DNA from 2 places in the Halomonas sp. 7T genome. Region 1 is predicted to be linked to the other one. Evidence: predicted binding sites of a transcription regulator. Region 1 holds the regulator's gene; the other holds the start of a gene.
The links. The regulator FNR, encoded in region 1, switches genes on or off when oxygen is low (the NO sensors DNR and NnrR bind a similar motif). The targets are predictions, from matches to a motif close to TTGATNTANATCAA.
Positions count from the first base shown of each region.

Region 2: a site for FNR is predicted at 4,557-4,570, ahead of LOS15_RS08365 (OmpW/AlkL family protein). Genes of this name have one in related genera too.

Region 1 is NZ_CP087112.1:2,457,128-2,473,345, forward strand. It holds gene ccoP (cytochrome-c oxidase, cbb3-type subunit III) at 1-851, shown strand, start outside; gene ccoG (cytochrome c oxidase accessory protein CcoG) at 1,017-2,453, shown strand; gene LOS15_RS11505 (FixH family protein) at 2,463-2,984, shown strand; gene LOS15_RS11510 (heavy metal translocating P-type ATPase) at 2,981-5,464, shown strand; gene ccoS (cbb3-type cytochrome oxidase assembly protein CcoS) at 5,461-5,688, shown strand; gene LOS15_RS11520 (sulfite exporter TauE/SafE family protein) at 5,685-6,380, shown strand; gene hemN (oxygen-independent coproporphyrinogen III oxidase) at 6,556-7,983, shown strand; gene fnr (fumarate/nitrate reduction transcriptional regulator Fnr) at 8,042-8,794, shown strand; gene ttcA (tRNA 2-thiocytidine(32) synthetase TtcA) at 8,781-9,692, opposite strand; gene LOS15_RS11540 (cation:proton antiporter) at 9,815-11,041, opposite strand; gene LOS15_RS11545 (DNA polymerase III subunit epsilon) at 11,155-11,814, opposite strand; gene LOS15_RS11550 (putative nucleotidyltransferase substrate binding domain-containing protein) at 11,820-13,637, opposite strand; gene LOS15_RS11555 (DUF4212 domain-containing protein) at 14,380-14,640, shown strand; gene LOS15_RS11560 (sodium:solute symporter family protein) at 14,647-16,218, shown strand, end outside.
Region 2 is NZ_CP087112.1:1,798,384-1,814,601, forward strand. It holds gene putP (sodium/proline symporter PutP) at 1-509, shown strand, start outside; gene putA (bifunctional proline dehydrogenase/L-glutamate gamma-semialdehyde dehydrogenase PutA) at 602-4,267, shown strand; gene LOS15_RS08365 (OmpW/AlkL family protein) at 4,653-5,279, shown strand; gene LOS15_RS08370 (YqcC family protein) at 5,409-5,741, opposite strand; gene LOS15_RS08375 (DUF3549 family protein) at 6,038-7,084, shown strand; gene LOS15_RS08380 (ATP-dependent zinc protease) at 7,128-7,568, shown strand; gene rimK (30S ribosomal protein S6--L-glutamate ligase) at 7,610-8,518, shown strand; gene LOS15_RS08390 (hypothetical protein) at 8,607-9,053, shown strand; gene LOS15_RS08395 (vancomycin high temperature exclusion protein) at 9,057-9,842, opposite strand; gene sufT (putative Fe-S cluster assembly protein SufT) at 9,900-10,469, opposite strand; gene LOS15_RS08405 (cysteine desulfurase) at 10,492-11,757, opposite strand; gene sufD (Fe-S cluster assembly protein SufD) at 11,772-13,112, opposite strand; gene sufC (Fe-S cluster assembly ATPase SufC) at 13,109-13,858, opposite strand; gene sufB (Fe-S cluster assembly protein SufB) at 13,933-15,375, opposite strand; gene LOS15_RS08425 (SUF system Fe-S cluster assembly regulator) at 15,455-15,919, opposite strand; gene LOS15_RS08430 (putative motility protein) at 16,207-16,218, shown strand, end outside.

The DNA.
Region 1 (16,218 bases):
TAAGCGTTTGGATACTACTTGCCAACCGCCGAACCGATAAAATCCCGGATGCTGACGGTAATGTTGAAACCACTGGCCATGCCGCCGACGGCATTGAAGAGTATGACAACCCGCTGCCCAAGTGGTGGTTCCAGCTCTTCGTTCTCACGGTGGTATTTGCATTAGGCTATTTGGTGCTTTACCCAGGGTTAGGCAACTTCGCAGGTGTTTTGGGCTGGTCTCAAGAGAGCCAGTGGGAAGAAGAGGTCGCTGATGCTCAGGAGCGCTTTACGCCAATCTTTGCACAATACCAGGAAGTGCCTATTCCTGAGCTGGCCAGAGATGCGGAAGCCATGCAAGTAGCTGAGCGCGTTTACCTTAACAACTGTGCTGTATGTCACGGCTCTAATGCGCAGGGTGGCTATGGCTTCCCGAACTTGACCGATGACGACTGGCTGTATGGTGGCGAACCAGAAAACATTATGATGTCGTTGAATAACGGCCGTAATGGACTGATGCCCGCCTGGCAGCAGCTGGGTGAGAACAACATCGAAAATCTCACACAGTACGTACTCTCGCTCTCCAATCTTGAACATGATGAAGAGCGTGCGGCCAGCGGTGAAAGCACCTTCCTTGCCGCGTGTGCTGCGTGTCATACACCCAGCGGAACGGGCAACACTGCTCTCGGCGCGCCCAATCTGACCAACGACATTTGGCTCTATCAAGCGCCGGGGCAAAGCGTTGCAGATTCGGTTCGTCAAACGCTGCGTAATGGCCGTAACGGGCACATGCCAGCACAAGCAGCTTACATTGGTGAAGAGCGTGTTCACCTAGTTGCTGCATATGTATACAGCTTGCGGTTTAATGATTAAACAGCGCTAAACTGTTTCATAACGCTGCTTTAAAGGGGTGCGGTTACATACCGCACCCTTTCTTCATCCACAACCCGATACACTATTCATTATTAGATGTTATCTGGTTGACAGCTATTCCCCGTGCTGCCGTCTATTCCTGCTATGTGAGCTGCGATCATTGCCATGGAAAAAATACCTAGCCACGATATTACGCCGCCGACTGTTGGGCATCACACTCCTGGTGAAAGCCACACCCAGGAAATGTACGCCAAGCGTCGACACATCTACGTGCGCGAAATTAAAGGGCTGTTCCAAAAGATTCGACGCAGCGCTAACTGGGCGCTCATGTTGGTATTTTTCTTACTCCCGTGGATCAACTGGGGAGACCGCCCGGCTATTTGGTTTGATTTACCCGGTCGTGAATTCCATATTTTTGCTGCTACGTTCTACCCGCAAGAGTTTGTACTACTCTCGTGGCTACTCATAATCTGCGCCTTTGGGCTATTTTTCATTACCGTCTTTGCAGGGCGTGTTTGGTGTGGCTACACCTGCCCGCAAAGCGTCTGGACGTTTCTATTTATTTGGCTTGAACACCGCATCGAAGGCTCCCGAAACCAGCGCATCAAGCTAGACAAACAGCCACTCAACACCAATAAGGTCTGGCGTAAGAGCGCTAAGCATGCCGCTTGGCTAGTAATCGCGCTCGCCACAGGCATCACTTTTGTTGGCTACTTTACCCCTATTCGCACGCTGGTAACCGAGCTACCTACGCTTGAAGCCCACGGCTGGTCTTACTTCTGGGTAGGCTTCTTTTTAGTATTTACCTACTTAAACGCCGGCTGGCTGCGTGAACAGGTGTGCATTTATATGTGCCCCTATGCTCGCTTCCAGTCGGTGATGTTTGACCGCGATACACTCATTGTTTCCTATGACAAAGAGCGTGGCGAACCTCGCGGCAGCCGCAAAAAATCGCTTACTCACACACAAGCGAGAGAAGCTGGCTTTGGCGACTGTATCGATTGCGACCTATGTGTTCAGGTGTGCCCAACCGGCATCGATATTCGTGATGGACTGCAATATGAGTGCATCACGTGCGCGGCGTGCATTGACGCCTGCGACAGCGTAATGGATAAGATGGGCTACCCAAGGGGTCTTGTCCGCTACACCACTGAAAATGCGCTGGAGGGCAAAAAGAGTCACATATTACGCCCTCGCCTGCTTGGCTATTTCGCGGCACTCATCGTGATGGTAGCGGCATTCGCCTGGGCGGTGAATGACCGTATGCCGCTAGGATTCGACGTTGAACGAGAACGCACCCAGCTCTATCAAACGACTCGAGATGGACGCATTAGCAATGTGTACAGCTTGAACATTCGCAACTTAGATAACCAAGACCATACCTATCGCTTGAGCGTATCCGGCTTACCGAGTGTGACGCTCGACGATGTCGTTGTCAGCGTTCCAGCAGGTGAAGCTCGCCTGCAGATAGTGACAGTACTGGTGGATGCAAGTGACCTCACTGAACCAAGCCACCCCATTATATTTACCTTGCAAGCCCAGCAAGACGAGAGCCTCCGTATTGAGCGTGAGTCGCGTTTTCTGGGCGACATTAGGAGATAAAAAGACACCATGTCCTCCCCCAACGTTACCCCCTGGTACAAGCAATTTTGGCCATGGTTTTTACTTGGCTTACTGTTTACGTCCATTGTATTAAGTACCACCTTTGCGGTCGTCTCGATCAAAACCGCAGATGGCATGGTGGTCCAGGAAGATTACTACGAGCATGGGAAAGCCATTAACATGGTGTTTGCCAAGCAGGAGCGCGCCAATGAGCTAAACCTCTCGGCAGAGCTACGCATCGACCCGCTGACCAGCGATATCGTGCTGGACTTAGCAGGCGATGACCGCCCAGATAAGCTTCATTTGATGCTGATATTCCCAACCCAGGATGACCGGGATCAAGAGTTTGTTTTGGAACACGTACGGGATGGCCGCTATATCACCCAAGGACCAGATAATCTTCGCTACCGCTGGTATATCCAGCTTCAACCAGAGCAGACCAACGCCGACTGGCGGTTGATCGGTGAGGCGCGCTTCCCTGATGAAAATAGCATTGCCCTACTGCCAGGAGGTCGTCCTGCAAGCGAATGAGCACCACCGTCACCTCTCCTAGCTGCTATCACTGCGGCAATCCGGTGCCCTCTGGGGCACCGTGGCAGATTAAACTAGACGAAATCGCCCACCCGCTTTGCTGCCCAGGCTGCGAAGCAGTGGCCCATGCCATTGTGGATGGAGGGCTGGAAAGCTATTACCGCTACCGCACCGAGCTACCTGAACGCCCTGATGAACGCCAAGCTGCTAAAGCGGAAACCTGGTCCGTTTTTGATGACCCGGGGCTGCAGGCGCAGTTTGTGCATACCGATGGTGATGAGGGGTTTGTGAGGGCGACATTAGCAGTCGAAGGCATTACCTGTGCCGCCTGTGCCTGGTTAATTGAACACCGTTTAAATGCCCTTGAGGGCATACAATCCAGTGCGGTGAACTTAACCCATCACCGCCTGCGGGTAAGCTGGGATCCTAACGTCGTCAAACTATCGCAACTATTCGCCGAACTGGCAGCGATTGGTTACGATGCCCAACCCTACGAGCCTGACCAAGCCCAAGCGCGTTTGCAGCACGAAGAGCGCATGAACGTACGCCGCCTGATTGTCGCCGCCGTCGGCATGATGCAGGTCATGATGTTCTCTATCCCGATCTACGTCGCAGGACCAGGTGAAATCAGCGCGGATTTTTATGCACTTTTCCACTGGCTATCGTTTGCCCTAGCAACGCCGGTAGTGCTTTTCTCAGCCCAACCCTTTTTCCGTAATGCGCTGCGCGACCTTAAAACCGGCGTGCTGGGTATGGATGTGCCGGTCTCGCTTGCCATCGGTGGCGCCTACTTGGCCAGCAGCTATGCGGTGCTTTTTGGGGTGGGTGAGGTGTATTACGACTCAGTGGCCATGTTTACGTTCTTCCTGCTGTTTGGCCGCTATGTAGAAGGCCGCGCCAGGCGTCGTAGCGGCCACAGTGGCAACGCCTTAAGCGGGGTTTTGCCCGTTTCAGCTACCCGCCTTGAACGTGATGGCAGCGAGCGTATTCTGCCTGCCAGCGAGCTGGCGAAAGGTGACCGAATACTGATTAAGCCAGGCCACGGCGTGCCCGCCGATGGCATTATTGAAGAGGGTGAATCCAGCCTAGATGAGTCCATGCTGACCGGCGAGTATCTGCCGGTCACACGCCGTGTTGGCGATAGCGTCACTGGCGGTAGCCAGAATATGGAGAATTCGCTAATCGTTACTGTTACCCATGCGGGTGGCGAAGCACGCGTGGCGAGTATTGTGGACTTAACCGACCGCGCTTTTGCCAGCCGCCCAAGGCTTGCCCAGATGGCTGCGCGTATGGCGCATCTGTTTGTTTTGCGCCTGCTGGTGGTGACGGCTTGCGTTACCGTCGCCTGGTGGTTCATCGACCCTTCGAGAGTGCTGTGGATTATGCTGTCGGTGCTGGTCGTCACCTGCCCCTGCGCGCTAGCCCTGGCCACCCCAACCGCATTAACTGCTGGGCATGGGCAGCTTCGCAAACGCGGCGTACTGATTACCCGCGCCGACGCTATGGAGTCGCTCTCAAACGTGACGCGGGTTATTTTCGACAAAACAGGCACGCTAACCCGAGGAGAAATGCACCTCGTACAAACGCTTCCGCTGCCCAGCCCCAGCGCCCCTGTTGAACTGCTCGAATTAAGCACTGAACGAACAAGGGCAATTGCCGCAGCGTTAGAAGCACACTCAGAGCACCCGATTGCTCGGGCATTCCGACCTTTCCGCGACGCCACCCTGCAAGCTCGCCATGTACAGAGCTATACCGGCGCTGGGTTAGAAGGCACGCTCAACGGGGCCACTTGGCGCCTAGGCAAGCCCGACTTCGCCAGTAAAACGGCTATCGCACTGCCCGGCGCCGGACAGTGGCTACTGCTGAGCGAGAATAGCGAGCCGCGCGCATGGTTTAAGCTGCATGACGGCATTCGTGAAGATGCCGCCCAAACGGTGGCCGCCCTGCAGGCTAGAGGTTTAGCGGTTGAGCTTCTCTCAGGGGACACTCAGGAAGCGGTTGAGAGCCTGGCTCAGCAGCTCAACATCACGACATGGCATGCAGGAAAATCGCCTGAAGGGAAACTTGAGCGACTACGCGAACTACAGGCACAGGGCGAGTGCGTGGTCATGATTGGCGACGGCATCAACGACGTGCCGATCTTAGCCGGTGCGGACGTGGCCATTGCCATGAACGGAGCCACTGACTTAGCCCGCACGCGTGCCGATGCAGTGCTCCTCAGCCCACGCTTGATGCGGATATATGACGCTATCGAGATTTCCGGAGCCACCCGTAAGATCATGCGACAAAACATGTTATGGTCAGTTTGCTACAACTTTTCGGCGCTGCCACTGGCAGCCATGGGGTTGGTGCCACCTTGGCTTGCCGCTATCGGCATGTCGCTTAGCTCGCTAGTCGTGGTGGGTAATGCGCTGCGCTTGTCTCGCTGGCGTACCTCTCCTGCCCCGCTGACAGCCTCTACTCATCCGGTGAGCGCATGACCATTCTCTATCTGCTGATTCCCTTGTCACTCATCTTGCTGAGCCTCGCGGTCTGGGCATTTTTCTGGGCAGTGAAACATGATCAGTTTGACGATCTTGAAGGCCCCGCCCATCGCGTTTTATTTGATGACGACGAGAACGACTTAACCAAGGAGCAGCGTGCCGAGCGTAAAAAAGCGACTTCCGCGCAAACGAAATCCGATAGCTCAGAGCCGCCGCCATGAACCCGACAGGGTTAGATTTACCACCGGTGATGGCGGCGTTTGTATTTGGTTTGATGGGGGGCGCCCACTGCATTGGCATGTGCGGCGGCATTATGAGCGCTCTCACCTTCGCCGTACCGCCAAGCATGCGCCATCCCGCCCGCATGGGGGGACTTCTGCTCAGCTATAATGCTGGCCGGATCCTCAGCTACATGGTGGCGGGCGCTATCGTGGCCGCTTTAGGGACGTTTATTTCCCTTTCGCCTACCGCTCGCATTGCACTGCAGGGATTTGCTGCGCTCATGCTAATCTTAATGGCGCTGTATATCGCCAACTGGTGGAAAGGCCTGCTGAAGGTCGAAGCCATCGGACGATACCTTTGGCGCTACATAGAGCCGCTGGGGCGCCGTTTAATGCCTGTTGTACATCTTCCTCAAGCGTTTACCCTTGGCGCATTATGGGGCTGGCTTCCCTGCGGTCTGGTCTATTCCATGCTTACCTGGAGTCTCGCGATTGCCGACCCGCTTCAAGGCGCGCTACTCATGGGCGCCTTTGGATTAGGCACCCTACCTGCCCTACTCGCAACAGGCTTAGCCGCCCAGCAGCTTAGCCAGCTAATACGCCACCCGGCCACTCGTAGCATTGCTGCACTGACAATTATTGGTTTTGCAGTATGGCAATTATGGACGCTGGTGGGGCATAGCACCCCTTAACACCCCGGCACGCATTACTTGATATAGCTCAACGCTTTCATGGTTTGCTTGTTCTAGCATTTAACAGCGTTTAAGCCTGTTTGCCAGGCATAAACACCTGTTATCCCCTGTTGCTTTTGAAATCTTGCTATTCAAGCTTGGTGACACCTTGCTTTTAAACCCTGGAGCGCCTTCCATGCGTGCACAAGCCACTGCTGCCGTTTCACACCCTACACTTGCAGCGCCTTCGGCCACTGCCTGGGACGAGGCGCTGCTACGCCGTTATGACAAAAGCGGCCCACGTTACACCTCTTACCCTACGGCACTCGCTTTTCATGAGCAGTTCACCGCAGACGACTTTACCCAAGCGCTAGAACGCAGTAATCACCACCAGCGGCCACTCTCACTTTATGTACACGTGCCTTTCTGTCGCAAAATTTGCTTCTACTGCGCCTGCAATAAAATTGCGACCAAGAATACGCAGCTGGCAGAGCCGTACTTATCTAGGCTCGACCGTGAAATGGTCTTAACTGCTCGCCATTTAGATACCCATCGACCAGTGCAACAGTTGCATTGGGGCGGCGGTACACCAACGTTTCTTTCGCTCTCCCAAATGAGCGATCTGATTGACCGCCTTGATGCGCGCTTTGGTTTATCCATGTCGCCTGATCGTGACTACGCCATTGAAATTGACCCACGGGAAGCCGATGTTTTTACCCTTCGCCACTTGCAGTCGTTGGGCTTTAATCGGCTGAGTCTTGGCGTACAGGATTTAAACCCACAGGTACAAAAAGCGATCAATCGCGTGCAGCCACGGGTGCTCACCGAAACACTGATGGATGAAGCTCATCGACTGAGCTTTCGCTCCCTCAATCTGGATTTGATCTATGGTCTCCCCTTCCAGACTGAACAGAGCTTTGCCGATACGCTTCGCCAAGTCATAGAACTCAACCCTGCACGACTATCAGTGTTTAACTACGCCCACATGCCCGCCCGCTTTGCGCCCCAGCGGCGTATTAACGAAGAAGACCTACCAAGCGCCGATGAAAAACTCGCTATTTTGCATACCACTATTGAGATGCTGAGCAATGCAGGCTATGTACATATTGGGATGGATCATTTTGCTCGGCCAGATGATAGCTTGGCGATTGCACAGCGTAACGGCTCGCTGCAGCGCAATTTTCAAGGTTACTCCAGCCACGCCCAGTGCGACTTGGTAGGACTTGGTGTTTCAGCCATTTCTCGCGTGGATGACGTCTATGCGCAAAACCCTACTTCTCTTGAGCACTTTGAGACAGCGTTAGATCAAGGTAGGCTAGCGACTGAAAAAGGTTTACGATTAAATCATGATGACCTAATACGTCGAGATGTTATTGAACGCTTAATGTGCGATATGCGAATTGATTTAGCTGCGATAGGCCAGCGCTGGGGAATTGATGCTGCTGACTATTTCTCCCCGGTTCTTGAGCAGCTTAACGCGGCAGAGCAGGACGGTTTGCTGATGCGTGATGGCCTCTCTTTGAGCGCCACACACACTGGCCGACTGCTTATTCGTCATATTGCCATGGCTTTCGATGCTTATTTACCAGGTCAATCATCTCAGCGTTACTCAAAGATTATGTGACCCTATTGAGGCGCTTTTGTCTGGCGCCTATCATGGCAAATGATAAATGGAGAATTACATGCCTCACCAAGCCAGCTCCCGACGTTCACTGCTGCAAGAAGCGCGCTGTCAAACCTGCAGTCTTAGTTCGTTGTGCCTACCGCTGGCCCTGGAGCTTGAGGATATGGGGCAGTTCGATGCAATTATCCGCCGTCGCGCGCCGCTTAAAAAAGGCGAATCTCTGTTTCGTCAGGAAGACCCGTTTACCAGTGTCTATGCCGTGCGCTCAGGTAGCCTTAAACAGGTTACCAGTGAAGGTAATGGCAATGATCAGCTCACCAATTTTTATCTGCCCAGCGAATTGGTGGGGTTAGACGGTATCGATGAAAACTATTACCCCGGCAGCGTTATTGCTCTGGAAACCACCACCGTTTGCGAAATTCCTTTCGACCGCCTGGATACGCTCTCTGAAGAGCTGCCCGAATTGCGGGGACAGCTCTACCGGAGCATGAGCAAAGAACTAAAGGATGATCGGCGCATGATGCGTTTGTTGTCACGCAAAACCGCTGATCAGCGGCTCGCCAGCTTTTTAATTACCCTTTCAGACCGCTTTCGCCGCCGTGGGTACTCGCCCTTCAGCTTCCGGCTCTCTATGTCTCGGGCGGATCTAGGTAATTACCTAGGCTTAGCCGTGGAGACTGTTAGCCGGATTCTTAGCCGTTTTCAGCAACAAGCCGTGGTAGCCGTGTCAGGACGTGAAATTAATATCCTCGACATGCAACGGTTAATTATCTTGGCCGAAGAAGACGAACAGACGTCTATACCACGTTGAAGGCTTGGATTCGTCCGGCCATCATTGCGGCTTGTTTGTCTTCCAGGTTTTCAAAATCAAATAGTTGACGGTCGGCGAGCTGGGAAGGCGTCACATTTGTGACTGCTTTAAACATACTTTCCAGCCGTCCAGGATGCTTTTTATCCCACTCGGCCAGCATGTCTTTAACAACCTGTCGCTGAAGATTAGGCTGTGAACCACACAAGTTACACGGAATGATGGGAAACGCCATCAGTCGTGAAAACTCGGCTATGTCTGCCTCTTTACAGTAAGCAAGCGGGCGAATAACGATATTTTTTCCATCATCGGATAGCAGCTTAGGCGGCATGGCTTTTAAAGTCCCGCCAAAAAACATATTCAAAAACAGCGTTTCTAAAATATCTTCACGGTGATGACCCAACGCGATCTTGGTAGCCCCAATTTCTTCAGCAAAGCCATACAGCGACCCTCGGCGCAAACGTGAGCAGAGCGCGCAGGTGGTTTTACCTTCGGGCGTTTTCTCCTTTACCACGGAGTAGGTATCCCGCTCTAGGATATGGTATTCCACACCTAGCTTCTCTAAATAGCGCGGTAGGATATGCTCTGGAAACCCTGGCTGCTTTTGATCCATATTCACCGCCACCAGTGAGAAGTTCACCGGAGCGTTACGCTGCAGGTTGCGCAAAATCTCAAGCATGGTGTAGCTATCTTTACCACCTGACAGGCATACCATTACCCTGTCGCCTTCATTAATCATCTGATAATCAATGATGGCGTTCCCCACCTCACGGCGCAGACGTTTCTGCAACTTATTGAATTCGCGCTTCTGTTTAGCGTCGTGAAGCTCAGACGAATTCAGCTGTTTGCCAGCTAAAATCGTATCTGTCGTTGCGGGGTCAAAATGATCAGGTTGTTGCATGATAGTAAACACTGCCGAGGTTAGAGAGAGCGACACATATTCTAACAATTATAACAACGTTCACCCAATACAAACCCGTAGCGTTATCTTTAACGCAATGGCGCCGGATAACCGAACGTTGATCAATGCGTATTGTGTTGATCTGAGTTGGTGACAGTGCGCTTGACCAGTAGCGGACCAAATAGCTCAAAAACGATCGTCGAGGTGACCACCGTTGCCACAATTAGCCGTCCTTGATCAGGAAAACGCTCAGCAGCCAACAATGCCATCCCCATTGCGACCCCTGCCTGCGGCAGCAGCGCAAGGCCAATATCGGTATTTAAGCTCGGCTCACGCCGACGCATGGCCAATACTCCTAGATAACCTCCTATATAGCGCCCAATGCTACGCAAAACGATATACGCAGCAACCAGCCCCAATGCTGAGCTTAAGTGGGCCAAGTTGAGGCTTGCACCCGCTAATACAAAGAAAAAGACCAAAAACGGCCACTCAATTTGCTCTATTTCGCTAAAGGAGCGCGTGTGATGTGAAGAGACATTGACGATTACAAAACCTGCAATCATCGCTGTTAAAAGCGCGGAAACATTGAGATAACTGGAGAGACCCGCGATCAAAAGCATAAGTGCCAAGGCTTCGGCCTGAGTTGGGCGTCCTGGTTTAAGGTGGCCGGTTAACCACGCCGCTGGAAACCCAAGTAATGTCCCAAGCAATACGGCCCCTCCAAGCTCCCAAAGCGCATGCACTAAAGAGCCTCCACCGCCAGTCGCTCCTACCCAGCTAAGTGCCGCCATGCTTAACCCAAAGATAATAATGCCCCAGGCATCGTCAATTGCCACAATACCGAGCGTCACGCGCGCGGCGAGGCTTTTTTTACCGCTCTCTTGAATAGCCTCGCTGACGGCTGCGGGGTCAGTCGCCACCGAAATAGCGCCTAACGCTACCGCCACAGCCACCGAATAACCCAATAGCCACAAGCCTGCAAATACTGTTATTAGGGAGCCTACAACCACTGCCGCAGACAACGCGAATATCAAGGGCCCTGTCGACTTGAGCCGTGGCAGCGTCAATTCACCACCTAGTAGAAACGCCACCATTACCAGCGCTAAATTAATTAGCGGCTCGCGTAGCCCGCCCAGCGGTTCAGCCTCATATCCTAGTAGCCCTTGCTGGATCAGCGCATACCCAACGCCTACCAACACCAGCAACGAAATTCTTGGCAGCGCAGTGCGGCGCGAAATGGTATCCACGACAATGCTGAGCGATAACAAAATACCAAGAATCAGAAGTATCCACGCACTGCTGCTAATTACCTGACTCTGCTCACTGATATAGCCCCATAACGCCTGCATGAAAATAGCCGCTCCTTAGAAAACACCTTTAAAGGGCTATGGTGTCAGAAGCCAAATTAGCTCGCTACATTTGCTAGCACTTCCTCAGGGTGGTCAAATTACCGTGGAATTGCCTAAGAGTAATACTGGGCTGTTACAGTCTCACGCTGTAAACGGATGTACAGCAACGCACTCGCAGCAGCGTCGCTTAACACACCGTGGCTATTTATAGCGGGCAACTGCCAACGCTCGAGCGCTTCGCCTAGATCATTACTCTCATCTACGTAAGGGTGTAAGCGTCGCAATTGCCGATAATGAAGTTTAGCCACGTCCACCTGAGCGTTGGGTAGGCCAAAACCAAGCCCTTCCTTGAACAGCGAATTGAGCCGGTCAAGAGAGCGATCTATTTGCCATCCTATCAAAGGCCGGTTGCCAATAAATTCAGCAAGCGCCCCAAGGTTTTCCGCATTGGGAGACAGCGCAACTGTCGTCCCATAAACCCGGTGTTGGCGCCTAAGCGTGGCGGCATCCGCGCTGCGAGTGTTTGCTATTGTGGCGACCCATGCACGGCTGGTTTGGACATGGCGCTGATTAAGAACCACAGCGGCTACACTCACCGCTGGGTACTCACCATTAGACGTATAACATGCCAACGCCACCTGCTCCTCCCCCATATAGGGTTGGAACAGCCATGCGTAGGGAGAGCCAACGTACCGGCGGCGATCGCTTTCCCGCTGAAGAAGCGTACGCAATGAGCCGCTAAAAAGCGTCACGTGTCGATCTAACCATCGCATGCCGCTCACGAATACTCCAAATGATAACGGTGTGAAAGGCGCTGCTTGAAGTCTTTAACAATGTGCATTGCTTCGCGCAGTAAATCACGCTCAAGGGAAGAGAGTTCCTGCACAACCACGCGATTAGTGCGCTTTTCGGATGCGCCATCAAGCTCCTGTAGCTGCTGCTTGAGACGCAGCTCTGTGAACAGCGCCAGCGCCTCTCCCAAATCATCGGCGAAGCGACGATCCAAACGGCCATCTGTCGCTAACGCATCTAACCGATCTAGCGTCGAGGTTGCCTTGATCCGCCGCTCAAGCGCCATCGTACGTACGCCGTGCACAATAGGGAAAATGCCGCCTTTTTTTATATCAATACCGTGCTGAGGTTTTTTCAGCGAGCCAAATAGCGTCAGCGGCGTCGAAAAACGCAGAGCCGTTCTGGCAAAGTAGGAAAGCAGCAGCTCATCGCGGGAGCAGCGCTCAAAGAGCTCTTCCCGCACGCTCTCCAATAAAGCAGGATTCCCACCCACCGCATGGGCATCAAGCAGAATCGCCAGCTTCATCAAGCTATCGCCATCCCGGGCACTGGCCCACTTCACAATATTTTTTTTCCATTGCGATACTGTCCCCACCCACTCGGGGTTAGACACCATAATGTTGCCGGGGCACGGCGGGTAGCCTAGCTGAATCAGCGTATCAGTCAGCGTTTGCATTTGCTCAGCCACATCAGGCCACTGGCTGTCATCGGCTAAAATAAGGCCGTTATCCTGGTCTGTTTTAAGAATCTGCTCGCCTCGCCCCTCGCTCCCCATCACCATCATGCAGCTGTCGTTGTGGTGGGCTTCATCAACGGTAAATGCCCAGGCTTTACTCATAATGCGGCCATTGAGCGCGGCCAACAGGTCCATCGCAAAACGTAATTTCACCCCTTGGGCCATCAAGGCGTTTACCAGCTCAGGGGTGCGGCGACTTGCCGTGGCTAACGCATCCAAGTCATTGGCCTGCTCAATTTGCAGGCTAACAACATAGCTACGGCTGGAAAAGTAGCTCAACACATCGGTTAGCTCTACAACCCCTTTAAGTGTCTCTTGCTCCATCACCACCACACGGGCCACCTTGTGGCGCGTCATCAGTACCAGGGCTTCAAACAGGTATTGATGTGGCGTTACGGTTACGAGAGAGAAGTGGGCCACCTCTTCAACAGGTGTTGCTTTCGTGCACTTGCCGAGCACTAAGCCATTAAGCAGGTCTGTTTTAGTGACCATCCCATGCTTGCCCTGGGTTTTAACCAGTAGGCTGTCGGCATGGCTCTCGTTTAATTGGGCAACAGCACTGGCAATATCGGCAGAGGCTTCTATGAGTAGCGGTTCACGCATGCATTCGCTGACCTTAGCAAGCATAAAACCGGCCATGGTGACGCCACTTTCCGCGCGTTTTTCAGTCAGCAAGCGCGTTTTATGGGAGAGCGTCTGCTTAAAGAAATTTTCAAAGTCGGGATAATGGCGGCAAAGCTGCATAAATAGCGCTTTGGGCATGATATAGCACAGGCTTTCTTGTTCCGCTTGAAAACGGTAGCGGCTTTTACCATTTAAAATACTAATCGCACCAAACAGATCACCCGCCGTGTAGTGGCCGATGCGCGCACTCGATGCAGGCAATGTAGGGTCAATCTCAGCAACTTCGCCTCTGTGAATAAGAAACACCGACTCACCCGACTGCCCTGTTTCTAAAATAATCTCGTCTCGGTCAAAGTAAGCTAAGTCTACTCCACGGCGAACATAATCACGCCCCTCTTCATCCAACAGCGTAAATGGCAGCTGGGACAGCTCAACGTCTACCATGTGTGACCTCACTCCACTAAAGGCAAAAAGTACCTGATGACACAGCAGCCTAATGTCCTAGCAGCTGCTCCCTCTGGCAAGTTCTCTCTTTTTACAAGCGCTTTTCTGCCAGCCCAACTTCACTCTCACACTGCTATCAATAAGTTGTCTCTTCAGAGTCGCTATATTTTCTTGGATGACTCAACTACTTATACCTTTAGCTATGCCGCTAACGTCGAATCGACGTTTTACTAGCGACTAAAGTAGTGCCTTTTAAGCAGATCTTAAGCACTAAGAGAGGGCTTTATTTAAGGTAGCAAACATTGCTTTTAAGCGAGCCATAGACCATCGTCCCATCCCTCCTGAGCGAACATCAAAAGATCATAAAAAAACTAGAAAAAATAAGCATTTCCGCGTATAAAAACCTATGAATTGCTGCTTACATAGCGGCCTGATACCAAAGTCTGGGATTTATTTTTTGCATTTATTGACCAGTATTACCTGTGAAACAGTCAGGGTAATCAAATTCACTAGCCAAATGCTTTACCAGATACCAATAAGCCTTCTTTGCTTTGCTCAACTCGGTCACTCTTGGTTAGCATTTAAACAGGTTAACGCTGTAAAAATAACACGGTAAGCAGCGCGTAAAATGACGCACTGACTTACACATAAAGCGGTATCCATCGTGCGATTGCCTTGATGAATCACACGCTACTTTGAGTTCACTTTCCAACCCTAAAAATCACAAGTGGAGAGCAACACAATGGCAGACGACAAAACCAATGCTGCTGAGTACTGGAAAGCCAACGTCCGTTTAATATTTGGATGCCTAGCGGTTTGGGCATTCGTTTCTTATGGATGCGCTATCCTCTTTCGCCCACTACTGGCGGGAATTCCGGTTGGTGGAACCGACCTGGGGTTCTGGTTTGCACAACAGGGCTCAATTTTGACCTTCATTGTTTTGATCTTCTTCTATGCATGGAAGATGAACAAACTTGATGAAAAATTTGGCCTTGGGGAGTAAGCCAGCATGAGCCAGTTTGCAATTAACTTATTATTTGTTGGCGCCTCCTTTGCGCTCTATATCGGGATTGCGATATGGGCGCGTGCCGGCTCCACAAAAGACTTCTATGTCGCCGGCGGCGGCGTTCACCCAATTACTAACGGTATGGCAACGGCTGCCGACTGGATGTCAGCGGCATCGTTTATCTCTATGGCGGGTCTGCTCGCCTCCGGCGGTTATGCTAACTCTACCTTCTTGATGGGTTGGACCGGCGGCTACGTTATCCTTGCGATGCTACTCGCCCCGTACCTGCGTAAGTTCGGTAAGTTTACCGTTCCCGACTTCATTGGCGACCGCTTCTACAGCAACACCGCCCGGTTTGTGGCGATTGTCTGCTTAATCGTGGCATCGGTAACGTACGTTATCGGTCAGATGACCGGTGCCGGCGTTGCGTTCTCACGCTTCTTGGAAGTCAGCAATACTTGGGGCATCTGGATCGCCGCGCTGATTGTTTTCCTATACGCCGTATTTGGCGGCATGAAAGGCATCACGTATACCCAGGTAGCGCAGTACGTCGTACTGATTATTGCCTACACCATCCCTGCGGTCTTTATCGCCATGCAGCTTACCGGCAACCCGATCCCAATGTTCGGTATGTTTAGCACGCACACGGAATCTGGCCTTCCCCTATTAACTAAGCTAGACGAAGTGGTCAACGCGTTAGGCTTCCGCGACTACACCGCCGATGTGGATAACAAGCTGAACATGGTACTGTTTACCCTCTCGCTCATGGTGGGTACTGCGGGCTTACCCCACGTTATCATTCGCTTCTTCACGGTGCCGAAAGTTGCTGATGCACGCTGGTCTGCAGGCTGGGCGCTGGTGTTTATCGCACTGCTGTACCTCACCGCTCCTGCGGTAGGGTCTATGGCACGTCTGAACCTTGCCACCACCGTCTTTCCTGACATGGCGGGTCAAGTTGAAAACTACGACGAAGCTCTTGATAACCCGATTCTCTACGAAGATCGTCCTGAGTGGTTCCGCACCTGGGAAGAAACAGGCCTCATCGTTCATAATGATCTAAACAACGATGGTCGTATCCAGATGTACAACAACGCTGCTGACTTCTCTGACCGTGGTTGGGCAGGTAATGAGCTTGAAGTTAACAACGACATCTTGGTACTCGCTAACCCTGAAATTGCGAACTTACCAGGCTGGGTTATTGGTTTGATTGCAGCGGGCGGTATTGCGGCAGCACTCTCAACGGCTGCGGGTCTACTGCTGGCCATCTCGTCTGCGATTAGCCACGACTTGATCAAAACCATGATCAATCCAAAGATCTCTGAAAAAGGAGAAATGCTCGCGGCGCGTATTTCCATGGGTGGTGCGATTCTGCTAGCAACCTACCTGGGGCTGAATCCACCAGGGTTTGCGGCACAAACCGTGGCACTTGCCTTTGGTATCGCGGGTGCCTCCCTGTTCCCAGCGCTGATGATGGGTATCTTCTCTAAGCGTATGAATAGCAAGGGTGCTATTGCCGGCATGCTGGCAGGCCTGATCTGTACGCTGCTTTACATCTTCACCTACCTTGGCTGGCTG
Region 2 (16,218 bases), 660 kb from region 1:
ACCCGCTGATTACCGGTTTCCTATACGCGGCGCTGCTGGCGGCGGTTATGAGTACCGTTTCCAGCCAGCTTCTAGTGGCATCCTCATCACTGACGGAAGACTTCTACCGCCTGTTCCTGCACAAGAATGCAACTGAGCAACAGTGTGTCGCCGTTGGCCGTGTTTGTGTCGTTCTGGTGGGTATTGTCGCGGCGATTATTGCCTCTGATGAAAACTCTCAGGTACTGGGGCTGGTCAGTAACGCATGGGCAGGCTTTGGTGCGGCGTTTGGCCCGCTGATTATTCTGTCATTAATGTGGCCGCGTACGAATGGCAATGGTGCCATCGCGGGCATGGTGGTCGGTGCGGCTACCGTCATGATCTGGATCTCGCTGGGTTGGAACGGTGAGTTCCTGGGTGGCCCTGGCGTATACGAAATTATTCCTGGCTTCATCGCTTCTTTCATTGCCATCTTGGTAGTGAGCAGCATGACTAATGACGCTGGTGAATATCAGCATATTGATCGCTAGTAACCCGTCTTGAGGCGCAGAGCGTAAAGCGCATTCAACGTATCGAGAGGGCTCCTGCGGGAGCCCTCTCGTGTAGCAAGGAGAGACCCCGTATGAACGAATCCAATCATCATCTGCATAGCGACGTGAGCGATCTACGCTCACGCATTCGCCGTAATTACGACGCCAATGAGGCAGATGTGCTGCACGGGCTTATCGAGCAGATCAAGCTATCGGAGGATGACCGCAAAAAAGTCGCCGCCGTTGGTGCCAACTACGTGGAGCGTGTGCGTAAAGAAAGATCGCCCTCGATGATGGAGGCGTTTCTAGCAGAATACGGACTCTCAACCACCGAAGGCGTTGGCTTAATGTGTTTGGCAGAAGCGCTGCTGCGCGTGCCTGATGCAGAAACGATCGATGACCTGATTCATGACAAGATAGAGCCTTCCGACTGGGGCGCACACCTTGGCAAGTCATCTTCATCAATGGTGAACGCTTCAACCTGGGCACTACTGCTGACCGGCAAGGTGCTGGACGACGATCCCAAAGGACCGACAAGGGCTCTGCGCAGCTTGGTACGCCGTATGGGCGAACCCGTCGTACGCAAGGCAGTTGGCCAGTCGATGAAGATTCTTGGTCGCCAGTTCGTGCTTGGCCAAACCATCGAAGAAGGCATGAAGAATGCCCGTGAACTCGAGAAACAGGGCTACACCTACTCCTACGATATGCTGGGTGAAGCAGCGCGCACCGATGAAGACGCGGTTCGCTATCATCAGGCATATGCCGAAGCGATCAGCGCGATCGCCGAGCAAGCCAAGGGCGACGTACGCGGCAGCCCCGGCATTTCGGTGAAGCTCTCGGCGCTTCACCCGCGCTATGAATACACCCACCGCGAAACGGTAATGGCGGAGCTTTTGCCGCGCGCTAAAGAGCTAGTGCAACAGGCAGCCAAGGCCAATATCGGTTTCAATATAGATGCCGAAGAGCAGGACCGGCTGGATCTGTCCCTCGACGTAATTGAGGCTTTGATGGCTGACCCCAGCCTAGACGGCTGGGATGGCTTCGGCGTCGTGGTACAGGCCTACGGGCGCCGCGCCGCGCCAGTGATTGAGGCGCTCTATGAAATGGCCGAGCGATTCGATCGCAAGATCATGATCCGGCTGGTTAAAGGCGCTTACTGGGATACCGAGATCAAACTCTCCCAGGAAATGGGGGTCAAGACCTTCCCGGTTTTCACTCGCAAGGTAAACACTGACGTCAGCTACATGGCCTGCGCGCAAATGCTGCTTGATCGGCGCGACCGCATCTACCCACAGTTTGCGACCCACAACGCCCATACCTGTGCTGCGGTTGTGGAAATGGCGGGTGACGACAAGGAAAGCTATGAGTTCCAGCGCCTGCACGGCATGGGCGAGTCGCTGCATCACATCGTTAAAGAGACAGAGGGCACCCACTGTCGTATTTACGCACCTGTCGGCGCGCACCGCGACTTGCTGGCCTACTTGGTGCGCCGCTTGCTGGAGAACGGCGCGAACTCCTCGTTCGTCAACCAGGTGGTGGATAGCTCGATTCCACCGAGCGACGTCTCCAAAGATCCCATCGAAGGCTTTAAGCAGCTTGGCAACGATGTTTCAAGCCCAATGATCCGGCAGCCGGGCGAGCTGTTTGAGCCTGACCGCAAGAACTCCAAGGGTTACCGAATCAACGAACCGGCCTCGATTCTGCCGCTACTCAACGCTCGCGAAGCGTTTGCCGACGCTACCTGGACGGCTGGCCCAATGCTGGTAGGCAATCCAGCACCTCAAGGCCAAGCTCGCGACGTTGCCTCTCCCGCCGATGGTTCCCGAGCCATTGGCAAGGTATATGAGGCAACACCAGAAGAAGTAGCAACCGCCCTGGATGCCGCAGAAGAGGGCTTCCGCGAGTGGTCAGCGTGCCCTGTGGCTGAGCGCGCTGCAATTCTGCGCCGCACCGCCGATCTCTACGAGGAGCACATCGCTGAACTGACCGTGATCACTACCCGCGAAGCGGGCAAAATGATGTTCGACGGTATCGCTGAAGTCCGTGAGGCGGTTGATTTTCTGCGTTACTACGCCAACGAAGGCGAGCGCCTGGAAGCAGAAGAGCCCGGTAGTGCCCGCGGTATTTTCGTTTGTATCAGCCCGTGGAATTTTCCACTGGCGATCACCACAGGACAGATTGCAGCGGCTTTAGTAGCTGGTAACGCAGTACTTGCCAAGCCTGCTGAGCAGACACCGCTGATCGCCGCTCGTGCGGTGGAACTCATGCGTGAAGCGGGCCTACCGGAAGCAGCACTGCAATTGCTGCCTGGGGATGGCCCGACAGTCGGTGGCCCGCTAACGAGCGACCCGCGTATCGCTGGCGTCTGCTTCACCGGTTCTACCCCGGTCGCGCAGATCATCCACAAAGCCCTGGCGGAAAACGCAGGACCCGACGCGATACTCATCGCCGAGACCGGTGGCCTGAATTCCATGATCGTGGACTCCACAGCGCTGACCGAGCAGGCAGTCCGCGATATCCTGATTTCCTCCTTCCAGTCGGCTGGTCAGCGCTGCTCGGCGCTGCGCATGCTGTATGTGCAGGAAGAGGCGCGCGACCGGTTGCTCAATATGCTTTATGGCGCCATGGAAGCGCTTACGATTGGTGACCCCTGGAACACCGATACCGATGTATCACCAGTGATCGACGCCGACGCCCAGGCCGAAATTAGCGACTACGTAGCCGCCCACGAGAAAGCGGGCAAGGTGCTGAAGAAGCTCTCCGCGCCAACCACCGGCACCTTCGTTACCCCCGCGGTAATCGAAGTTGGGGGCATCGAAGATCTCGAACGTGAAATCTTCGGCCCGGTGCTGCACGTAGCCACCTTCAAGGCACGGGATATCGACAACGTCGTCGACGATATCAATGGCAAGGGTTACGGACTCACTTTTGGCCTGCATACCCGCATTGACGACCGCGTACAGCAGATTGTCGAGCGTATTCATGTCGGCAACGTCTACGTCAACCGCAACCAGATCGGTGCCATTGTCGGCTCCCAGCCGTTCGGCGGCGAGGGTCTCTCCGGCACCGGCCCTAAGGCTGGCGGCCCGCTTTATGTCGCACGTTTCCGCCGCACTGCCGACACCGAGCGGGTTGAAGCGCCAGCAGGAGACGCTGTATCACTGGGCGAGCTACAGTCGGCGTTTGATGGGCTAGATGCACGTAACTGGGCAGCACGTACCAACCGAGTTGAGGTGCTGCGTAGGGCGCTTTCCGGCAAACGCGGCGTAGTTCGCAAAGCGCTTGCCGAAACAGCCGCGTTAGACATGACACCGCAAACGCTTCCGGGACCGACGGGAGAAAGCAATCGTCTATCGATGTATCCAAAAGGAACGGTGCTTTGCCTTGGGCCAACGCTGGATATCGCCATTGCTCAAGCGGTTCAAGCACTTGGCGCAGGCTGTCCGGCCGTTATGGTAGCGCCAGGCGCCAAACAGGCTGTGAAGCCATTAACCGATGCCGGAGCGCCAATAGCCGGCCTAGAGGGAAGCGTTTCCGCCAAGACACTAAGTGAGATCAAAGGTATTGCAGCCGTCGCTGCGGCGGGTGACAGCCAATGGACCCGTGAGCTGCGCATCGGGCTTGCTGAGCGCGACGGTGCTATCGTGGCGCTTGAAACTAAGACCATCTCGCCAGATCGCTATGTGGTGGAGCGCCATCTGTGCATCGATACGACCGCAGCGGGCGGCAACGCCAGCTTGCTGGCAACGGCTGAATAGGCTAGCCAGCTCATCAATCATCCATCCACCGACTGACAATCGATGGCAATGGCGTTATGTCGCCAGGAGACGGTCAACGCTACCGTCTCCTGAGCCTTTCTAACGAGAGACCTTCCCTATGCCGGGGAAGGTCTCATTTTTTGATATTTCTTTCCCCCTGCACTCCCCCAGCCTTTCCGCCACTCACTGCATCCAACCTTGCGCACGCTGCCATAGAAGGCTGCCTAACGGCTATTAAAGCCCGCTTAGGAAAAATTTAGATAAATTTTATAATACTTGTTCGCGCTCTTTGCCCTAGGTCAATAACAGCGCGGCTACGAATCGATAAACTTTTCACCATGATTTGACCCGTTACTTGATTGACTTGATCGCTAGGAGCAATGACATGCGCCATCGTACCGTACCTACCCTCATCGCCGCCGGTCTCGCGGCTGCAACACTGGCTGCCAGCAGCCAAGCCTTCGCCTATGGCGCGGGAGACTTTTTTACCCGCGTGGGTGTGGCGCAGGTAAGTCCTAAGAGTGATAATGGTTCACTGGCTGATGGCGCCTTCTCAGTCGACGTTCAAGACAAAACTGACTTTGCTTTTACGCTAGGCTACCGGTTTCACGACAAAATTGGCGTCGAGCTTCTTGCTGCCCTACCGTTTAAGCACGACATTGAGCTGAATGGCGATAACCTAGCCTCAACCAAACACTTACCGCCTACTTTAACAGTGCAGTACTACCCATTAGGTGGTACCGACTCACGTGTCCAGCCTTATGCAGGTGTAGGTGTTAACTACACGCACTTTTCTGACGAGAGTCTTGCCATTGGTAACCTGGATTTAGATGATTCCTGGGGTGTAGCAGGCCAGCTTGGTATCGACTTACTTATCGACGACAACTGGGCACTCAACGCAGCCGCCTGGTACATCGATATTGATACGGATGCAAAAATCAATGGTCAGGCCGCAGGCACTGTCGAAATTGACCCGGTCGTGGTGATGGCAGGTATTAGCTATCGTTTTTAAATGAGCATCTACCGCTAGTGCTTTGTACGCTAGCGGTAACTTCATTGACATCTAATCAGTGTCACAATGCCCAGCTCTCGCTAATGCGAACTGGGCATTTTGCATTGCGTTCAAAAAACGAGCAGAGCGTTAATTTTCGGTGACTAGACGATCAACCTTCTCAACCGCCTGCACGACCAGTATCTGATCGCTGGCGCGCACCTTTTCTTGGATTAAATACGCAGCCATCGCAGGGGCTATCTCGCATTTAGCTGGCATGGTGGCTTTAGCTTCAATTAATGCGTTTAGCCGGGCAATAAATACAAAACGAATCCATTGAGGAAGCGACATCGTATCGATACAAAACGGCTCCTGACTCGCAAACGCATCTGCTGTCGGGGTAGGCATACGCCATAAGTTAGCGGCCTTCATGGCGGCTTCAAGCTCCAGAAGCGCAGTTTGCAGCTGTTGATGAACGCTCATAAATACCTTAGCAATCATTGGGAATATGGAACACTGTGACGATTATTATCCCAACTCTGTGGGTAACTTGCCACTCGATGAGCGGCAAAAAGCGCTTATTCACAGATTCACAGAAAACCTGCAAGAGGCTGTGGATAAACTATGGAAAGGTGTCGCAGCCGCTACTCTCATGGGGCTTGCGCAAAGTTGCTCAAACTTTAACCAATTAATGGAAATTACAGTGATTTATCAGCTCTGATGGCTGACAGTGCCAGAACAGCAAGGTAGAGTGCAGGCTTGAAACGCGGAAGGATGTTATGCAACCAATTCAGACCCTTGATGATTTCTTTACCCGTAGCGGCGCCGACATTTCGCTATTCCACATGGGGCGGCGTGTCACCGCCTGCTCTCGAGAGACACTCCGTGCTTTTGAAGGCAGTGAGCAGGCTTGGCCAGAGCCCTGGAAGCATCAAGCGCGTCTAGGTATTGTATTTCGCCTGGGCGATATGCCAGAACCTGCCATTTGGTTTTTAGCGCTACCAATAGACGAGCAAGGCATGCTTTCGCCAGCGCAGCGAGACGCTTTCATAAACCGCTTGCTGGAAACGCTAGGCCGCAACGTAGCTAATGTAGGCTCTGGGGCACTTGAGCAAAAACAAACGGCAGACGTGGATCATTTAATGAAGGATAATCCCCTCGCCTTCACGCCCGAGATAACGTTTCAGGCGATGCTACATGCTCAGGCAACACTCACATTAGAGGCACCTGCTAGCCAACATCTAGAGCCTGTTGAAGCCTACTTGAGCGGACAGCAAAATATTGATTGGCAGGCACTCGGCTTACAAGGCTTTGCGGATTATACCGCGCGCCTTGATAACGACACGGCCAACACGCTGGCACAGCGTATCTCTCACTTTCCCGTCAGCGTCCTCCAAACGCTATGCCACTGCCTAGAGCATCGGCCACTGAGCGAATCGCTGGTCAATGCGTTGTGTGAGCGCGGAGAGCAGGCAGCAAGCGAGGGTGATTTAGAAACGTTGTGCGCTTGTGTCCGCGCCATAGGCAGCACTGCCAGTATAAGCGCCGGCGCTTGGTACACCAGCCTGCTGAATGACCGTGCAGCTTGTGGGCCTGATTTATTCGCCGCGATAGCAGGACGTGGCTGGCTATTACTGGAAGATGCTGAGCGACTGCCGCTTTTTTTACAACGCCTTGCAGAAGATAGTCGTGCTAATTTTTCTGCCGTCGTAAAAGACATCGCTTTAATACCCCGTCTACGCTTACCCGTCATGATGGCACTACGTGACGCATCAACGGGATCAGCCGTTCAACAGCGTTTAAATGCCATGCTGCCCCGCACGTGACGATGGGGAGCGTTTTGATGGATTCCCATGCAAGGAGTGAGCTGTGAAGGAATTACCCTATCAGGCCAAAGCAGTCATCGGCCGTCGTGAGATGGTGACATTACCTGAACTAGGACTTCACCTCTGCTGTAAGGCAGACACCGGCGCACGCACATCTGCGCTGCATGCCGAAGAGATTGAAACGGATGAGGATGCCGAAGGTCAGCTATGGGTCAGCTTTATTACCCACAGCGGAGGTCCGGAAACACCCGCTCACCGTTACCGCCTGCACCTGCATGACCGGCGCCGGGTAACCAGCTCGAATGGTCACAGCGAGTGGCGCTACGTCATACGCACCCCTATGCAGCTGGGAAAACTAACTTTTCCAGTTGAACTTACCCTGACTGACCGTAGCAATATGCGTCACGCCATGCTGTTAGGTAGGCGCGCGATGCGTCGCCTATTAGTGGCACCCGGCGCTGCATTTTTGCACGGTGAACCCTAATTTAATGATTAAACGCCTATTCTTTTCGCCCGGAGCCCTGCATGCATATTGCCCTGCTTTCACGTAACCGCAACTTATACTCTACTCGTCGGTTAGTTGAAGCCGCCGAGCAGCGGGGTCACACCGCACGCGTTGTTGATACGCTGCGTTGTTATATGAGCATTGCCTCGCACCACCCCTCTATCCACTATAAAGGTGCAGAGATAGAGCCATTTGATGCGGTGATTCCCCGTATCGGCGCATCCGTCACGTTTTATGGCTGTGCGGTACTACGTCAGTTTGAAATGATGGGTACTTACGTTATTAATGATTCGGTCGCTATTACCCGCTCACGGGATAAGTTGCGCTCGCTTCAACTGCTGTCTCGTAAAGGTCTGGGTTTACCGATTACTGGTTTTGCGCACTCGCCGGACGACATTCCCGATCTCATCACCATGGTGAAAGGCGCACCGCTTGTCATCAAACTCCTCGAAGGTACGCAAGGGATTGGTGTGGTCTTGGCTGAAACGAACCAAGCTGCTGAATCGGTCGTTCAAGCCTTTATGGGCATGAAAGCCAACATCATGGTTCAGGAATATATCAAGGAAGCGCGCGGCGCCGATATCCGTTGCTTTGTGATTGGCGATAAGGTGGTGGCTTCCATGAAGCGCCAGGCGGCTGACGGCGAGTTCCGCTCTAACCTGCACCGTGGCGGCACTGCGAGTGTGATTCGTATTACGCCTGAAGAGCGCTCAACCGCTATTCGTGCGGCTAAAGCAATGGGATTACGTGTCGCAGGGGTTGATCTATTGCGCTCTAATCACGGACCAGTAATTATGGAGGTCAACTCATCGCCCGGTTTACAGGGTATTGAGAGCGCTACCGGCAAAGATATTGCGGGCATGATCATCGAGCATATTGAAAAAAACGCTACGCCCGTGCGTAAAGCACCGCCCAAGCCTAAAGGCTAAGGGGAAAAAGCAAAAATAATCGTCTTTGGGGGTGGCAAATCAGACCGCCCACCCCCACAATCTGCGTCACCGAAGGAGGTAGACGCTCATGTTTCTCGACAATCGCCAAGTGGCGATGGACAGCGTGCTGGAAGCGCTGGCCGATAGTATTGATTATTTCCAGGATAATATCGAACGCCTGCGCCCGTCGCTACGTGATGCACTCAAACCGCACTATACCGAGCGGTTAGCGCAGATGCGTAAGCTTCAGGAGCTTGCCCGAGCGCATTTAAAAATGCTGCCAAGGGATGCCGATGTGGAGAGAGATGACTTTTTGTGGCTCTGGAGTCGTTTAAAAAGCTTCGTCGGTAACGATAGCCAAGTATTGATCAATGAGCTGCTGGAACAAGAGCGTGTTCTGATGCAAGCCCTCTCAACGCTATTTACCCATCCACTGCCCGATCCCATCGAGCCCATTGTGGAAGAGTGCATGCAGGGTTGCCGGAAACTGATACGTGAGCTTTATAGCCTACAAAAACGTAAGGCGCATCGCTGATGACTAACGCCCTCCAATGACAGGCGGATAGTAACGTCGCACAAGCTCTGTAAGGGTGTCAGCACGCTGCCGGTTCTGTTCTGACTCGCTATGCTCGGTATAGTCGCCTTCCGATTGGCGAACACTGTCATTGCGGAGCGTTTCTTGCAAACGGGCATCAGGCTGATGTAGCTCGATAGGTTCTGGCGGGCCAAGAAAATAAGGCTCTCTACCCCATATATAAAGATCCCCAAGGGTGGCTACTCTCGCCACCCACTCGCGGGCGATTAATCGCCACTCCCCTGCCACACGCTCCTCTTCAGCTACGCAACCTATTACCTTTATACCTAGCGCACGGGCAATAAAGATTGCTCGCGGCAAGTGCCAGCTTTGGGTAACCAACAGTGCTTCGTTAAGTTGGAACACATCCCGCGAACGCGCTAACGTGTCGTAAGTGCTAAAACCAGCAAAATCCATTGTCATCTGTGCTGCAGGAACGCCGCGACGATAGAGTTCACGCCACATCGCCCGCGGCTCATTATAGGCTTGAGTGCGGTTATCCCCCGAAAGCAGCAGATGGTTTACGCGCTGCTCTTCAATCAAACGGGCAGAGGTTCGCATACGCGCGTGAAAATGAGGGTTTCTTACACCACTGCGCGTCCAGTGAGAGGTGCCAAACACGATGGCGACGTTATGAGGTCGACACTCCTGCAAATGGCTATCAATATAACGGGCGGTGCTCGCAACGACCCAAAGATTGCCAGCAATAAATAATAATGTCGCCAACAGCAAAAAAGCAGCTAGCGACATTATCAAACGCTTAAAAAATACGATTATAGTGCTGTGCATCCCTTTCCCCAGCCGGGGTTAGAACATTCCGAGCTCAAGCTTAGCCTCGTCGCTCATCATGTCACGGCTCCAGGGAGGGCTAAAGACAATTTCGGTATGCACCTTATTAATTTGCGGTGCGCCCAAAATTTTATTACGTGCATCGGCAGCAATGACGTCTCCCATTCCGCACCCTGGGGCAGTCAGCGTCATGCGGATGGTGACCATGCGTTCACCGCTGATTAATCGCTCAAGGCGGCAACCATACACCAGCCCAAGATCCACGATATTTACCGGTATTTCAGGGTCGAAACAGGTGCGAAGCTGCTCCCATACAAAGGCTTCGATTTCTTCGTCGCTGGCACTTTCTGGCAGGGTAGGCTGCGGCAACGGCTCCAGCCCTAACGCATCTAAATTGCGCCCTTCAATCAGGTAGAGGCGCCCCTCAAAACCAACGCTCACCGTACTGCCTTTGGCTTGCATAACGCTAACGATACTGTCTTCAGCCAAGGTTTCCGTTTTACCAAACGGAATAGCAATGGCCTCTACATCACGTTGGAGCGGCAGCTTCTGACCGCGTTCGAGGCTGGCAACTTGCTCGATATCCATAACTATCCTTTAGTGACCGCCCTTAACGCACCATACCAATAACACGATTTAGCGCTGCGACAAATCTATCTACCTCATCAAGGGTATTATACGCGGCAAATGACGCGCGGCATGTGGCATCCACACCAAAATGATGCAAAAGCGGCTGGGCACAGTGGTGTCCGGTGCGAATTGCCACACCCAACTGATCAATGAGTAGACCAATATCTTGGGAGTGAGCACCCTCAACCACAAAGGAAAGCACTCCTGCTTTATGAGGTGATGTACCCAGTATCCGCAGGCCCTCGATGTTACTCACCGCCTGAGTCGCATGGTTTAGCAGCACCGCTTCCCAGGCACTAATGGCTTCAACGCCTACGCTCTCCATCCACTCAAGTGCCCTGCCTAAAGCGATCACTTCGGCAATAGCGGGCGTGCCAGCTTCAAACTTATGTGGCGTCTCAGCAAAGGTAGTCCCTGCATCAAAGGAGACGGTTTTAATCATCTCTCCGCCGCCCTGCCAAGGGGGCATTGCGTCGAGTAGCGCTTTTTTCCCATAAAGCACGCCAACACCCGTTGGCCCATACACCTTGTGGCCAGAAAACGCATAGAAGTCAGCATCAATGTCCTGCACGTCTACTTTCTGGTGAGGTGTTGCCTGGGCGCCATCAACTAAGATTAGCGCACCGTGCTGATGAGCGAGCGTTGCCATTTCCTTCACTGGATTAATAGTGCCCAATGCATTGGAAACGTGGTTCACGGCCACTAGCTTAGTGCGTTCACTGAGTAGCTCACGATAAGCGGGCATATCCAGTGCGCCGCGCTCGTCAACCGGGATGACTTTCATCGTAAAGCCGCGCTCAGCCGCCAGCAGCTGCCAAGGCACAATGTTGGAGTGGTGCTCCAACATAGAAATCAGCACCTCATCTCCCGGGCCGAGATTTGCCCGGCCCCAGCTTTGCGCCACTAAGTTGATCGCCTCGGTGGTACCACGCGTAAAGATAATTTGACGCGCGTCTTCCGCATTGAGAAACGCTTTAACCCGGTGACGCGTGCCTTCAAACGCTGCTGTGGCTTCGTCTGACAGGGTATGCAAGCCACGGTGGATATTGGCGTTATAGCGCGAATAGTAGTCGCTGATGACCTCAATAACTTGGCGAGGCGTTTGACTCGTCGCCGCGTTATCGAAATAAATCAGCGGCTTGCCATGCACTTCCCGGTGCAATATCGGGAAGTCTTCGCGCAGCGCAGCGACATCAAAGGGTTCATGGGTATGCGCTTGCGGCTTCTCAATCACGGAATGGGGCATCGATAGCTCCTTGGTTAATCGTTGAGCGAAACAGCCGCTTCCACTAAGCCTGCTAAGTTGAAGCGCTCAGGCAGCTTGCCTGCTACCGCCAGCTCAACCCGCTCGGCAATTACGTCAAGTGCCACTTGTTCAAGCACTTCACCTGCGAATGCCAAGGTCAACAGGCCCCGTGCCGTTGCTTCATCAATACCACGGGTACGCAGCGCGTAAATCGCGTCTTCGTCCAACTGTCCGGTCGTTGTGCCGTGGGAGCACTTCACGTCGTCCGCGTAGATTTCAAGCTCAGGCTTGGCATCAATCTGCGCACGATCTGACAGCAGCAGGTTCTGATTGCTCTGGAAGCCTTCAATCTTCTGGCTGTCACGCTTCACGTACACTTTGCCATTAAAGACACCGTGGGCGCGGTCATCCAGAATGCCTTTGTAGTTCTCGTTCGAGAACGTCAGCGGCGCGTTGTGGTTTACCTTGGTGTGGTTATCCACGTGCTGGCGACCCTGACCAAAGAACAAACCATAGAAGTTCGTTTCAGCGCCCTGGCCATTTAAATCACTAATCAGGTCGTTGCGCACCAGCGCCCCGCCCAGATTCAGGTTGTAGGAGGTGTAACGGCTGTCGCGGTTCTGCTCGACGTGAATGCTCGCCACATGCATATCACCCAGCGGTGCTTCCTGGAGCTTATAGTGATTCAGGATCGCTCCACGATCCAGCATCAGCTCGGCCACCACATTGGTGAAATTGGCGGCATCCGCCTCGCCGGCATAATGCTCAATCAGGATAGCTTCACTACGTCCGGCCGCTTCCACCAAAATGCGCGGATGGCTCATCACCGGCGTGCCTGCACGGGAAAGAAACTGCAGCAAAATGGGCTTTTCGACCACCGTGCCCGGCGCGATGCGTACTACCGCACCCTCTTCCATAAATGCCGTATTCAATGCTGCAAAGGGTGAGAAGTCCACACCGGTTAAGCGTCCTAAAGGGCCACCAACCGCTTCGTGATTCTCCGTGAGCGCTTTGGAAAGCGGCATGACCTGTACGCTGCTCGGCAGTGCCTCTAAATCAGACAGCGCGGCAGAAAAGACACCATCCACAAACGTTAGCCGGTAGGCATCCAGCGGCAGCGTGATGGCAGCCGCTTGCGCCTGGGAGAACTCCGCGTTATCGGCCAGGGCAAAATTGCCCTTGGCGATGGCGCGCACGTCGGTGTACTTCCACTCTTCGTCGCGGCGAGTCGGGAACCCCATCGCATCAAAACGAGCAGCCCCCGCCTGGCGGCGGGCAGCAATCCAGGTGGGCTCGCCAACGCGCTGCTGGCTACGCGTGGCTAGCGTGTCCAAAAACGTTTGCGTATCGCTCATGCTACGGACTCCTCAATGCCTTCGTAACCATTGGCCTCAAGCTCTTTGGCAAGCTCAGCATCGCCGGTTTTGACGATACGGCCGTCCACCAGGACATGGACCTTGTCCGGTACGATGTAGTCCAGCAGGCGCTGGTAGTGAGTGACCAACAGAATGGCGCGCTCTTCGGCACGCAGACTGTTCACGCCATCGGCAACGACTTTCATCGCGTCGATATCGAGGCCTGAGTCGATTTCATCGAGCATGGCAAGCTTCGGCTGAAGTACCAACATCTGCAGAATTTCGTTACGCTTTTTCTCACCGCCAGAAAAACCTTCGTTCACCGCGCGCTGCAGGAAGCTGGCGTCCATTTTCATAAAGCCGAGCTTCTCTTTTACAAGCTTCATGAATTCTGGAGCGGGCATTTCGCCTTCGCCACGGGCAACACGCTGGGCGTTAAGCGCAGACTTCAGCAGGTAGATGTTTTTGACACCCGGGATTTCCACCGGATACTGGAAACCCAGCAGCAGGCCCGCTTGGGCGCGCTCTTCAATTTCCATTTCCAGCACGTCTTGACCTTCAAACGTGATGCTGCCTTGAGTCACTTCGTAGCCATCTTTACCAGCGATAACCGCTGACAAAGTGGATTTACCCGCGCCGTTGGGGCCCATGATGGCGTGCACTTCACCGGCATTGATGGTGAGCGTCAGGCCTTTCAGAATCTCTTTACCTTCGACGGTGACGTGTAAATCGTTAACTTGCAACATAATAATCGCCTTATTAATGCTTTCGGGTCGCAGTCGCGACGCGCTTAAATAATTAGCAAGAAACCGGAGTTCTTTTAACCCACGGCGCCTTCTAGCGTTACGTTGAGCAGCGCTTCCGCTTCAACTGCAAACTCCATCGGCAGCTCTTGGAAAACATCTTTACAGAAGCCGTTCACAATCATGCTGACCGCATCTTCTTCTGAGATACCGCGGCTCTGGCAGTAGAAGAGCTGGTCTTCACCGATTTTTGAGGTGGTGGCTTCGTGCTCGATGGTCGCCGTGCTGTTACCAATTTCCTGATAAGGGAACGTGTGGGCACCACACTTGTCGCCAATCAGCAGCGAATCACACTGGGTAAAGTTACGCGCGCCCTTGGCACGCGGCCCGATTTTAACAAGACCACGGTAGGACTGGTCGCTCTTACCCGCCGAGATGCCTTTAGCCACGATATAGGAGCGCGTGCCTTCACCGATGTGAATCATCTTGGTGCCGGTGTCAGCCTGTTGACGGCCATTGGTGACGGCAACGGAGTAGAACTCACCGATGCTGTCTTTACCGCGCAGCACGCATGAGGGGTATTTCCAAGTGATCGCCGAGCCGGTTTCTACCTGTGTCCAGCTAATGCGCGAACGCTCGCCACGGCAGTCGCCACGCTTGGTCACGAAGTTGTAGATACCGCCTTTACCCTCTTCGTCACCGGGGTACCAGTTCTGAACGGTCGAGTATTTGATATAGGCATCGTCCAGCGCTACCAGCTCTACGACCGCTGCGTGCAGCTGGTTCTCATCGCGCATAGGCGCGGTGCAGCCTTCCAGGTAAGAGACCTGGGCACGGTCTTCACAGATAATCAGCGTGCGCTCAAATTGGCCGGTATTAGCAGCGTTAATGCGGAAATACGTGGAGAGTTCCATCGGACACTTCACACCTTCCGGTACGAAGACGAACGAACCATCCGTGAATACGGCGGAGTTCAACGCAGCAAAGTAGTTATCCGCTACCGGAACAACCGTACCCAGGTACTGCTTAATCAGTTCAGGATAATCACGGATCGCTTCGGAAATAGAGCAGAAGATAACGCCAGCTTCTGCTAACTCTTTTTTGAACGTCGTTGTCACAGACACTGAGTCAAATACGGCATCTACCGCAACGCCTGCCAAGGCCGCCCGCTCATGCAGCGGAATACCCAGCTTCTCATAAGTTTCCAGCAGTTTAGGATCAACTTCATCCAAGCTTTGGGGGCGGTCTTCAGGGCGCTTGGGCGCACTAAAATAGGAAATTGACTGGTAGTCGATGGGCGGATAATCCAGGTGAGCCCATGAGGGCGACTCCATCTTTAACCACTGGCGATACGCATCTAAGCGCCACTCCAGCATCCACTCCGGCTCGCCCTTCTTTTTAGAAATAAAGGCAATGGTGTTTTCATCCAGGCCAGGTGGCAGGGTGTCGCTCTCAATATCTGTTACAAAGCCTTCTTTGTAATCGCGACGAACCAACTGTTCCATTTCTTCGCTTGCCATGGTGATACCCTCCGGGGCAGTTGGATGGCGAGAGGTGCTCGCCGTCAATTAGTCAATACAGCCTGTCTGCTGGGCTTGTTTAAGCCGAGGCAGCGGACAGGCTGATCGTTTGAATTGGTAGCTGAACAGGCAGCTTGATCGGCGTGGTATCCGCCAAGTGCGCGAGCGTTACGCTTTCTAAAAGCGTTCGAATGGCGAGCGAGACGCGCTGCCAGTTATCTGACACTCCGCAAGTGGCCGCAAGCTCGCACTCACCTTCCGCTTGGCTGCACTCGGTCATCGCCACCGGCCCTTCAATAGCTGAAATAATTTCTGCTGTCGTAATATGCGAGGCGGGCCGTGCGAGGCGATAGCCCCCCTGCGCACCGCGCTGAGAGTCCAGTAAGCCTGCTTTCACCAGCATCTTCAGCGTTTTACTGACTGTTGGATGGGGCAGTTGAACTGCCTCCGCTAAATCAGCCGCCGTATGCGACGCCTGGGGATAGCGGGCAATTTGTGCCATTACCACCGCTGCATAGTCTGTCAGCCGAGAAAGCTTAAGCATGTGAACTCCCGTTCGCCGTTGCAATTGGCCTAGCTGTTAATTGGGTACCATTTTAGTCCTGTATAAATTTGATGTGAAGCCCTTGAGCAAAATCGTTAGCAATATGGGCAAAATAACAGCACGTTCGGCTCTAATCGCATCAAAAACAACAATCATTATCATTTAAAAAACTATTATTGATGCTCGCCTTTTCGCCCATGGTTTACATCAATACTCAACCTCTGATAGCTTCAAAGATTATTAGATGCCAATAATGTAAAAGGCATTGGGATCGCACAGGAGGCTTTATGGATTCAGTA